Regions from separate parts of the Gordonia sp. NPDC003950 genome, predicted to be linked through region 1. Evidence: riboswitches for the same ligand, from Rfam matches in the RefSeq annotation. Region 1 holds a riboswitch; the other holds the start of a gene.
The links. Region 1 has a riboswitch for thiamine pyrophosphate ahead of thiC (phosphomethylpyrimidine synthase ThiC). Riboswitches for the same ligand answer to the same signal wherever they lie in the genome.
Positions count from the first base shown of each region.

Region 1 (5,227 bases):
TCAGCGTTGGGTTCGGTTGGGGGTGGCCTGGTTTCGCTGTCGGGTTGCGGAGGAGGCCTCGACCTCGACAGGCTCGGCCTGCGGATACACCGACCCGCAAGCTCGTCGGCACTCGACCAGCGGGGATCAGGCGCACTCGACCAGCGGAAGCGGGGGTGGACCGGCCGGCCTCCGTGCGGGCGGGACTTGCCCGCCCTACTCCTCCGCAGCCCGCGCGAGCGCCGGCTTGAGCAGGTCGAGGACGTAGACGGTGGCGTTGGGTGAGGGTTCGTTGAGCCCGGTCACCTGCACCGTGTCCATCAACGTGACCGCACCGGCTTTCACCGAGTCGAGATTCTGGTATCCGGGAAGTCCGGGCAGTCGCTTACGCAGGTCGTCGTTCTGGACGCCCATGACGAGGAGGTCGGAGTTGAGCCACGGGATGTTCTCCGCACTGATCTGGAACCGCGGCTCGCCGGTCTTCTGCGACTGCGCGATCAGGCGTGGCGCCATCACCAGTCCGAGCGATGTGAACAGCTGTCCGGCACCGTCATTGGGGTCACCGAGCACGGAGAACTGGTCGGTGCCGTAGAGGTACGGCCGCGGCCGGTTGGTCGACGGCGTACTGCTCGGTTGGATAGTCGTCGGCCGGGTACGCAGACCCGTACGCCTCGTCGTAGGGGGCATCTGCCCCACCCGCCGCCCCGCCGACAGCGTCGTTACCGGCCGATCCCTGTGTCATGTCGTACTCCCGTCATACCCGGAGTCCACCCCCGGAACCCCGCTGAAGGAGAGGCTAACCTGCCTGTTCGCGATTCCCAACCCGCTGTTGCCCAGACCGAACCGCAGGCAATCAGGACGGATCGGCCTCCGGCCGCCAGTAGGCCTGCGCCTTCACGCCCTTCTTGCCGAGGCCGAAGTCCTCGCGCAGCACCCCGGCGACGGCTCGAGTGCTGGTGGAATCCAAGGCGACCCAACCGAATTGGCCGGCGGACGGGGTGGCCGCGGCGCGCACCGCGTCGACGAGGGCGGCACCGTCACGCTCGCGGCGAACCCAGTGCAAGGTGTCCTGCGGCCGCAGCCGGATCGGCAGATCCTTATCGTCGTCGTGCGCGAATTCGAACCAGATCGTGGCCGCCACCTCCGGCGACGACGACGCACTCAGCGCGTCGAGCAACGAATTGATCGCCGGCAGCGAGGCCGGATCACCCGCGATGAGCCACCCGGTGGGAGCCGGCTCCGGGATGGCGAACTTCGATCCCATGAACGTGGCACCGATGGTCGTCCCCGGCTGCGCGGCCTGAGCCCAGCGGGCGGCCGCGCCGTCGTGGATGGCGAATTCGATGAAGAAGGTGTCGGCCTCGGCGTCCGCGTCGGCGAGGGTGTAGCCCCGCTGATGCGCCTTACCGTTCGACTCGAACCACAACCGGACCCACATCGTCGGATGGATCGGGCGGTCGGCGAGCAGGCCGCCCCCGGTGAATCCGACGCGAATGTAGTGGTCGGTGATCACCTCGTTGCTGGTGACGGTGAATTCGTAGTCGTCGGCGCGGAGCAGCTTCAGGATCGCTCCCTGGATACCCCTCGACGGCGCCTTGTGCTGGGTCTCGGCCATGCCGGACGTCCCTTTCCTCGACGGTGGTTTGAGGTCAGGGTAGCCTAAGTCAAAACAGGCGAGCCGCCGCGAGCGGGCCCACCAGGACCTTTTACACCGGCGCCAACGGCACGATTACACCGGCGCCAACGGCACGATTACACCGGCGCCAACGGCACAACACCGGGATGCTGGTCCAGGAAATCCTTGGTGAAGGTACACACCGGCCGCACCCGCGCCCCCTGATCGCGAATGTAGGCCAGCGCACCCCGCGTCAATCGGGTTCCGAGGCCGTGTCCGGTGTACTCGTCGTACAGAACGGTGTGCAGCACCGTCACCGTGCGTTGCCCGTCGACGTCGTCGATCGAGTAACCGAGAACTCCGACGAGGTCACCGGCGACCCACAGTTCGAAGCGCTCCCGCTCGGGGTTGTGCACCACCTGCGAGATCTGCTGAAGAATCGACTGCGCCGTCTGCGGCGGGCGATGCCGGTGTTTGCGTTGCATGTGTCCATATCCCTTATGCCGTGGTCCGGTGAACGACGAACCCCTGCCGACCGGCGCCCCTTCCTGTCGGCGAATCACTCTCTGTGATTCCGGTCACACACTACATTACGGTTCCGTAGGTGGGTGACGTGAACGCAACGGCCTGTGGACGAATCCGTTACGGTTCGGCCACCTCGGCCAGGCGTCTGCGAATCGCTTCCACACCCCTGCCACCCGCACCATCCACTGGCCCATCGGCGCCACACCACCCGACGTCGATCGGTTGAACCCCGACCCGCGTATGCTCATCCGTGTACGACGACGATGCATATCGTCGGTGCACAACTTCACACGCGGGGGCTCCCACGTACCGGGGGCTGAGATGGCGACAGGCGGTCGCCGACCGCCCGAACCTGTCCGGGTAATGCCGGCGTAGGGAGACACAGACCATGGGCACACCTGTATCCGCCGACCGCACACGCACCACCGACACCGTCGACGGCTCGATCCTGACCACCGGCCCGATCCAGGGCAGCACCAAGCACTACCTCGAGGTGGACGGCCTGCGCGTCGGGCAACGCCGCATCCACCTCACCAACGGTGAGCACCTCGACGTCTACGACACCTCGGGCCCCTACACCGACGACGCCGCCGACATCGACGTCGAGAAGGGGCTGCCACCGACCCGCGATTCCTGGACGCGGCCCGCTCCGATCGACGGCGCCTCGACCCAGTTGGCCTGGGCGCGTGCGGGAATCGTCACCGACGAGATGCGGTTCATCGCCGCCCGCGAGGATGTCGATGTCGAACTCGTGCGCCGTGAGGTCGCCGCCGGCCGGGCGGTGATCCCGGTCAACCATCGACACCCCGAGTCGGAGCCGATGATCATCGGCAAGGCCTTCGCGGTGAAAGTCAATGCCAACATCGGCAATTCGGCCGTCACCAGCTCCATCGCCGAGGAGGTGGAGAAGATGGTGTGGGCCACCCGCTGGGGCGCCGACACCATCATGGACCTCTCCACCGGCTCCGACATCCACATGACCCGCGAATGGATTCTGCGCAACTCGCCGGTCCCCGTCGGTACCGTGCCGATCTACCAGGCATTGGAGAAGGTGAAGGGCGATCCGACCAGGCTGACGTGGGAGATCTACCGCGACACCGTGATCGAGCAGGCCGAGCAGGGCGTGGACTACATGACCGTGCACGCCGGGGTGCTGCTGCGGTACGTGCCACTGACCGCCCGCCGCGTCACCGGCATCGTCTCGCGCGGTGGGTCGATCATGGCCGCCTGGTGCCTCGCCCACCACGAAGAATCATTCCTCTACACCCACTTCGACGAACTGTGCGAGATCTTCCGGCGCTACGACATCACCTTCTCCCTCGGCGACGGACTGCGTCCCGGCTCGATCGCCGACGCGAACGATGAGGCTCAGTTCGCCGAACTGCGGACCCTCGGGGAACTCACCACGATCGCGAAATCTCATGGCGTGCAGGTGATGATCGAGGGACCGGGCCACGTGCCGATGCACAAGATCGCCGAGAACGTGCGGCTGGAGGAGGAACTGTGCGAGGAGGCACCGTTCTACACCCTCGGCCCACTCGCCACCGACATCGCACCCGCCTACGACCACATCACCTCGGCGATCGGTGCGGCGATGATCGCCCAGGCCGGCACCGCCATGCTGTGTTATGTCACGCCGAAGGAGCACCTGGGCCTGCCCAACCGTGACGATGTCAAGGTCGGCGTCATCACCTACAAGATCGCCGCACACTCCGCCGATCTGGCCAAGGGCCATCCGCGCGCACAGGAGCGCGACGACGCACTGTCCAAGGCGCGCTTCGAGTTCCGCTGGAACGATCAGTTCAACCTGGCACTCGACCCGGACACCGCACGTGAGTACCACGACGAGACCCTGCCCGCCGAGCCGGCCAAGACCGCCCACTTCTGCTCCATGTGCGGTCCCAAATTCTGCTCGATGCGGATCTCGGCGGACGTGCGCGCCTACGCCGAGGAGAACAATCTGGTGACCGCCGAGGACATCGACCGCAAGATCGCCGCCGAAATGGCCGCCAAGTCAGCGGAATTCGCCGACGCGGGCGGACGTATCTACCTCCCCATCGAGGCGGGCAGCACGCCGTGAGCTCTCACCTCCTGCCCACCGCCCCGCCGGGGGTCACGCCGACGCGGGTGATGACCGTCGCCGGTTCGGATTCCGGTGGCGGCGCTGGTATTCAGGCCGATCTGCGCACCTTCGCACTGTTGGGCCTGCACGGATGCGTTGCCGTCACCGCGGTCACCGTGCAGAACTCGGTGGGCGTCAGCGGGTTCCAGGAGATCGACCCGGGTATCGTTGCCGCCCAGATACACTCGGTGGTCTCCGACATCGGGGTGTCGGCGGTCAAGACCGGCATGCTCGCCTCGGCGCCGATCATCGACGCCGTGGTGGCCGCATGCACCGAACTCGGCATCGGGCGAGACGCGCCCGTCCCGCTGGTGGTCGATCCGGTGAGCGCATCGATGCACGGCGACGCCCTGCTCGCCACCGAGGCCCTGGACACGTTGCGCACCAACCTGTTTCCGCTTGCCACGCTGGTGACACCGAACCTCGACGAGGTGCGATTGCTGACCGGGATCGAGGTCGTCGACGACGCCACCCAGCGTGATGCGGCACGCGCTCTTTACGCACTCGGCCCGCGTTGGGTGTTGGTCAAGGGTGGTCATCTGCGGACCAGCGCGCAGAGCCCCGATCTCCTGTTCGACGGTGAACAGTTCCTCGAGTTCACTCACGAACGCATCGACACCGGCCACGATCACGGCGCCGGCGACACCCTGGCAGCCGCGACGGTATGTGCTCTCGCACATGGCAGGTCGGTGCCGGATGCGGTCGGATTCGCCAAGGACTGGGTGACCCGCGGGCTCGCGGCCGCCTATCCCCTCGGCGCGGGCCACGGGCCGGTCAATCCGCTGTGGCGGGTCGGTGCGGCGCCGGACGGTGCGGCTACCGACGGTGAGACAGCACGTTGACCACGTTGCCGTCGGCGTCACGGAAGAAGAAACGCCGTACGCCCCACTCCTCGTCGGAGAGCGGGTGGACGATCTCCACACCGTCGGCGAGCGCCTGCGCGTAGGCGGCGTCGACGTCGGGTACCTGCAGCGACGCCACCGGAT
Region 1 is NZ_JBSGIT010000018.1:155-5,381, forward strand. It holds gene ACWETB_RS16120 (hypothetical protein) at 196-666, opposite strand; gene ACWETB_RS16125 (siderophore-interacting protein) at 833-1,594, opposite strand; gene ACWETB_RS16130 (GNAT family N-acetyltransferase) at 1,732-2,079, opposite strand; TPP riboswitch at 2,402-2,514, shown strand; gene thiC (phosphomethylpyrimidine synthase ThiC) at 2,508-4,199, shown strand; gene thiD (bifunctional hydroxymethylpyrimidine kinase/phosphomethylpyrimidine kinase) at 4,250-5,083, shown strand; gene ACWETB_RS16145 (VOC family protein) at 5,058-5,227, opposite strand, start outside.

Region 2 (5,227 bases), on a different contig from region 1:
CTCGCGGGGCATGCGGATGTAGCGCAGCTGGTAGCGCATCACCTTGCCAAGGTGAGGGTCGCGGGTTCGAATCCCGTCATCCGCTCGGTGCGAGCAAGCTCGCCTCTGGTGGTGTGGCCGAGTGGTGAGGCAACGGCCTGCAAAGCCGTGCACACGGGTTCGATTCCCGTCGCCACCTCCAAGGGAGTCAATTTCCACGCCAATTTCATAGCCCGCGCGATTAGCTCAGTGGGAGAGCGCTTCCCTGACACGGAAGAGGTCACAAGTTCAATCCTTGTATCGCGCACCACGAGAACCCGCCGAACCGGCGGGTTTTTTCATTCCGAGGGCCCCACCGCGACGCCGTTGCCTGCGCATTTGGATTATCACCACGGCATCGAATATGGTTGCGCAGCACGTCGTAGCGGTTTCCGCGCGTGCCGTCATGCGGATGTAGCGCAGCTGGTAGCGCATCACCTTGCCAAGGTGAGGGTCGCGGGTTCGAATCCCGTCATCCGCTCGGTCAAAATTTCATATCCCGCGCGATTAGCTCAGTGGGAGAGCGCTTCCCTGACACGGAAGAGGTCACAAGTTCAATCCTTGTATCGCGCACGAGAGAAACCCACTCATCGCAGTGGGTTTCTTGCTGGGTCGGACGTGCCCCATCCGAGCGCGACCGACCCGAGAAGATCCCAGCCCACCCGCTACCCGAGATCAGTGATGACCATGGACCGCGCCGCCTTGCAGTACACCCTTGAATGGGTGACCACCCACGATGTTGCCGTCAGTGGAGCCGAGGTGATCACCGACCTGCTTCCCATCACCCGCCGCGTCGATGACATCCGCGCCCGCGACGAGGAACTCCGTGCCGCTGTTGCACGGATCGAATCCCGTCGCCTCGTCGGGGTCTGATCACCCGCCGACCTCCTCGCCGCACCGCACTGCGTCGGCCCGGCGGTCTCTGTCGACCGCTGCAGAAGGTCGCACGCAGAACGTGACACGAGAAGGTTGCATCCGTCGCGGCAATACGATTCGATGACCTACGACACGGGGTGCCGGCGTCCGGCCGGCTGAGAACACACCCGTCGAACCTGCTCCAGTTAGCACTGGCGAAGGGATGGTCTGAGAATGCCTGTGGCGTTGCCGTTTTCCCAACACGTCGTACTCGTCACCGGTGGAGCCCGCGGGCTCGGTGCCCACATCGTGCGGGCGGTCGCCGCTCAGGGAGCCCGCGTCGTCATCAACTACCGTCGCAGCGCCGATGCCGCGGCCGCACTCGCGGCAACGATCGGCACCAATGCCATCGCACTGCCCGCCGACGTCACTGACCGGGCGGCCGTAGCATCGCTGATCGAGAGCGCGGCAACCCATTTCGGCGATCCGATCACCGCGGTCGTCAACAATGCGCTGCCCGACTACTCGTTCAACGGCGACGCCCGATCCCACGCCGACGATCTGAGCGTCGACGAGCTCGACGTCCAATTCCGTGGTGTCGTCGGTGGCGCTCTCCACACGGTGCAGGCCGCACTCCCCGGGATGCGGGCAGCCGGCGGTGGCCGCATCATCAACATCGGCACCAACCTGGTCCAGAATCCCGTTGTCCCCTACCACGATTACACCACAGCCAAAGCCGCGTTACTGGCGCTCACACGCACCCTGTCGGCCGATCTCGGCCCGGATGGCATCACGGTGAACATGGTCTCGGGCGGGCTGCTGCGCACCACCGACGCCAGTTCCGCCACGCCGCCCGAGGTGTTCGACGCCATCGCGGCCGCGACTCCGCTGCGATCGGTGACCACGCCGGCCGAATTCGCCGACGCCGTCCTGTTCTTCCTCTCGCCGTGGTCGCGCGCGGTCACCGGGCAGAACCTGGTGGTCGACGGCGGACTGGTGAAGGACTGACGACACCGGGACGAGCCATGACATCCTCCGGGACCTGCCCCGGTGACCGCATCCAACCCGGTTACGACGCGCTCGCCGACGTGTACGCGACACGGTTTCCGACGGCATACGCGTCGCCGTTGGAACGGCACGCGATCAGCATGTTCATCGACGAGCTGCCCGAGTCGGGCGCGCACGTCGTCGATGTGGGTTGTGGGACAGGGCATGTCGCAAGCGATCTGAACGATCACGGCGTCGACGTCCTCGGCGTGGATCCTAGTGAGCAGATGCTGGCGCATGCACGCCGGGCATATCCACACCTTCGGTTCGATCTCGGCGACGCGTGGTTGGGCGACGTCGATCTCCACGCCACCGCCGGAATCATCTCCCGCTTCAGCCTGATTCATCTCCCGCCGGGCGATGTTCACGCGGTACTGGACGACTGGCATCGCCGGTTGCCCGCTGGTGCCATCCTCCTCGTCGCAATGCAGAGCAGTGACGAAGCCGGAGTGCACGAGTTCGACCATGCCGTCGCGCCTGCGTGGCGCTGGCATCCGGATGCGTTGACCGACAGCGCCGCTACCGCCGGCTTCACCGAGTCGTGGCGTCTTGTCAGCCGCCCCGACCTCGACAACCGCTTTCCGCACGTCCATCTCCTCCTCCGCCGAAGTCCTGCTCCGCCGAACCCCTCCCGCACCGACCGGTACACCGCGTCCCGAGCACGACGTCGGTAAGGTCACCGCATGAAGATCGAGGAGACGTTCTCCGACATCGCGGTGACCTTCGAGGCCATCGGTGCCGCGGCGATGATTCTCGGATTTGCCACGGCCGCGGTGCTCAGTGCCCGCTCGCTGCTGCGGCATGAAGGCGGCGCTGCCGCATTCTCCGTGCTCCGGACGACCTTGGGCGGTGCGATCCTGCTCGGCCTGGAGATCCTGGTCGCCGCCGACCTCATTCGGACCATCACTTCCAAACCGTCCCTCACCGATGCTGCGATCCTCGGGATGATCGTGCTGATCCGGACCATCTTGTCGATGTCCATCCAGATCGAGATCGAGGGAGTCCTTCCCTGGCGACGTGCGCTGCTCACCTCCGGCGGGCAGGTCGTCGGCGATGCCGTTGCCCGTGACGCACGCGCGGCCCGGGCCCACCGCGACGCCGACGAGTAGTGGTGATCGGCATCGATCGCGGCAATTCGGGACCAACGACGGTGTCCCTGTCGATCACTGGTGTCGTAACGTTGTATGCATGATCAACAATGTGAATGCCCCGGCCTGCGACAACCCCGACTGCACCTGCGGACCCAACTGCACGTGCGGAGAGAACTGCACCTGCGGCAAGAAGTAGCACGCCCATCCCCACTCCCCCTCGCGTGGCACGTCATGCGAGGGGTTATCTGTGCGAAGTGAGGCCCACATCATGACGGCACCCACCATCACGGTCGAGCGGGCTACGGACCCCGCGTCGGCCGTCGCCATTGCCGAGGTCGCCGCGGCCACCTTCCCGCTGGCATGTCCGCCCCACGCGCAACCCGACGACATCGCAGGTTTCATCCGGGCACATCTGTCCCCCGACAACTTCGCCGACTTCGTACGGTCCCCGGAATCCGACGTTTTCCTCGCGCGCACCGACGGCGGCGACCTCCTCGGCTACGCGCTCGTTCATCACCGGGATCCGTCGGATCCCGACGTCGCGGCCGCCGTCACGGCACGGCCCTGCTCGGAGATCTCGAAGATGTACGTGCTCCCCGACCACCACGGTCGCCTTCGCGCCGATCCCCCATCGCACCTGCTGATGCGTGCGGCAGTCGATCGGGCCCGACGCCGCGGCAGCGTGGTGGTCTGGCTCGGCGTCAATCAGGAAAACGTTCGGGCCCAACGTTTCTACGGCAAGTTCGGGTTCGCTCGGGCCGGTGTGAAAACCTTCGACCTGGGTGGCAGCATCGAACATGACTATGTGATGGCGTTGCCACTCGTCTGAGACACCACCGGCGCGGTGGGCGTCGCCATCGGCGGGACCACGTACCGCAATCCGGGGAGTCCACGCCGCGCGATCAGGTACTCGGCGACAACGAGATTCGGAATCCAGCACAGGAACGGCACCGGTGCGTACGCGCTGGCGAAGACGTCGCCGGCGCCCCCGGCCGCCTCGATCACGGCCATCAGCAGACTCTGCCAGAGCCGCAGGGTGACCGCGGCATAGGTCATCGCAAACCCCCGGATCATCCACGCCCGGTGGCGTGCGATGTCCCCGCGGCGGGCCCACAGCGTGCCACGTGCGGTGAACGTCAGCCACAGGAGCGCCAGCGATCCGAATCCGAAGAGCCCGGCAAGACCTGCCGCGCTGAACGCGGACACAACAAGTCCGGACACTCCGGCGGGAATGACCGCAAGAACGTACACCCGCCCGACCACGCGATGCAGCCACGCCCACCTCGACCGCACATACCTCGAGAACTGCAGCGGCCCGATGCCCAGTGCGATACCGGCGCTGAACATGTGGACGTAGAGAACCGTGACCACCCAATGAGGTTGCGTCGCGTAGTGCGCCGCCAGCCCGGTGTCGTTCGCCGCCACCTCGTGCATCCGCGACCCGATGTACGGCGCAGGCGCCATCACGGCGACCGCCACACAGGTCAACACGATCACCACATACCGCCCCCTGACGAATCTCGTAGCGGCCATGAGTGTCCCTCCGGGTCAGGGGAACTCGCCGTGACGAGTTCGCGGTGACATCGAGACTACGAATGTCGGGTCGGGACCGACACCGGGTAAACCCGCACATCCACCCCGGTTTCCGGGTGCCGGGTGGCCGGGGCGTCCCAATCGGTCCGATATTCGACGATGGGCCCGTAGACTTCAGCCATGCCGCCGTCAGACTCCCGTCAATCCGAACTGGCCGAACGTATTTCGTCAGGACTCGTCGCAGTTCTGGGAGAGGTGCACCATACCGGGAACGTCACCGTCACCGACCTGACGCGCCTGCCGGCCGGCGCGTCACGGCAGACGTGGGCCTTCGGCGCCACCATCGACGACGTGCCTTTGAACCTCATCCTCCGTCTCGATCTTCCTGGTGCGCTCGAGGATTCGTCACTCACCCGCGAAGCGACGCTGATGCGCGCCGCTTCGCAGGCCGGGGTGTCGTCGCCCGCAGTGGTCGCCGCGGGTGAGAACCACCCGGACATCGGTGGCGATTTCGTCGTGATGGATCGCGTCGACGGTGAATCGATCCCACGAAAGATCCTGCGCGATGAGCGTTTCGCGGCCGCACGAGACGCGCTGGGTGCGCAATTGGGGCTTGGTCTGGCCCGTCTGCACAGCATCGATCCCGACACGATTCCGGGGCTGCCGGACGACGACCCCCTCGA
Region 2 is NZ_JBSGIT010000007.1:140,189-145,415, reverse strand. It holds tRNA gene ACWETB_RS08245 (tRNA-Gly) at 13-85, shown strand; tRNA gene ACWETB_RS08240 (tRNA-Cys) at 108-181, shown strand; tRNA gene ACWETB_RS08235 (tRNA-Val) at 215-289, shown strand; tRNA gene ACWETB_RS08230 (tRNA-Gly) at 427-499, shown strand; tRNA gene ACWETB_RS08225 (tRNA-Val) at 520-591, shown strand; gene ACWETB_RS08220 (hypothetical protein) at 742-891, shown strand; TPP riboswitch at 1,018-1,114, shown strand; gene ACWETB_RS08215 (3-oxoacyl-ACP reductase) at 1,108-1,881, shown strand; gene ACWETB_RS08210 (class I SAM-dependent DNA methyltransferase) at 1,899-2,594, shown strand; gene ACWETB_RS08205 (DUF1622 domain-containing protein) at 2,604-3,029, shown strand; gene ACWETB_RS08200 (GNAT family N-acetyltransferase) at 3,280-3,840, shown strand; gene ACWETB_RS08195 (DUF2306 domain-containing protein) at 3,813-4,544, opposite strand; gene ACWETB_RS08190 (phosphotransferase family protein) at 4,725-5,227, shown strand, end outside.
Region 2: another riboswitch for thiamine pyrophosphate. It lies ahead of ACWETB_RS08215 (3-oxoacyl-ACP reductase); the one in region 1 lies ahead of thiC (phosphomethylpyrimidine synthase ThiC).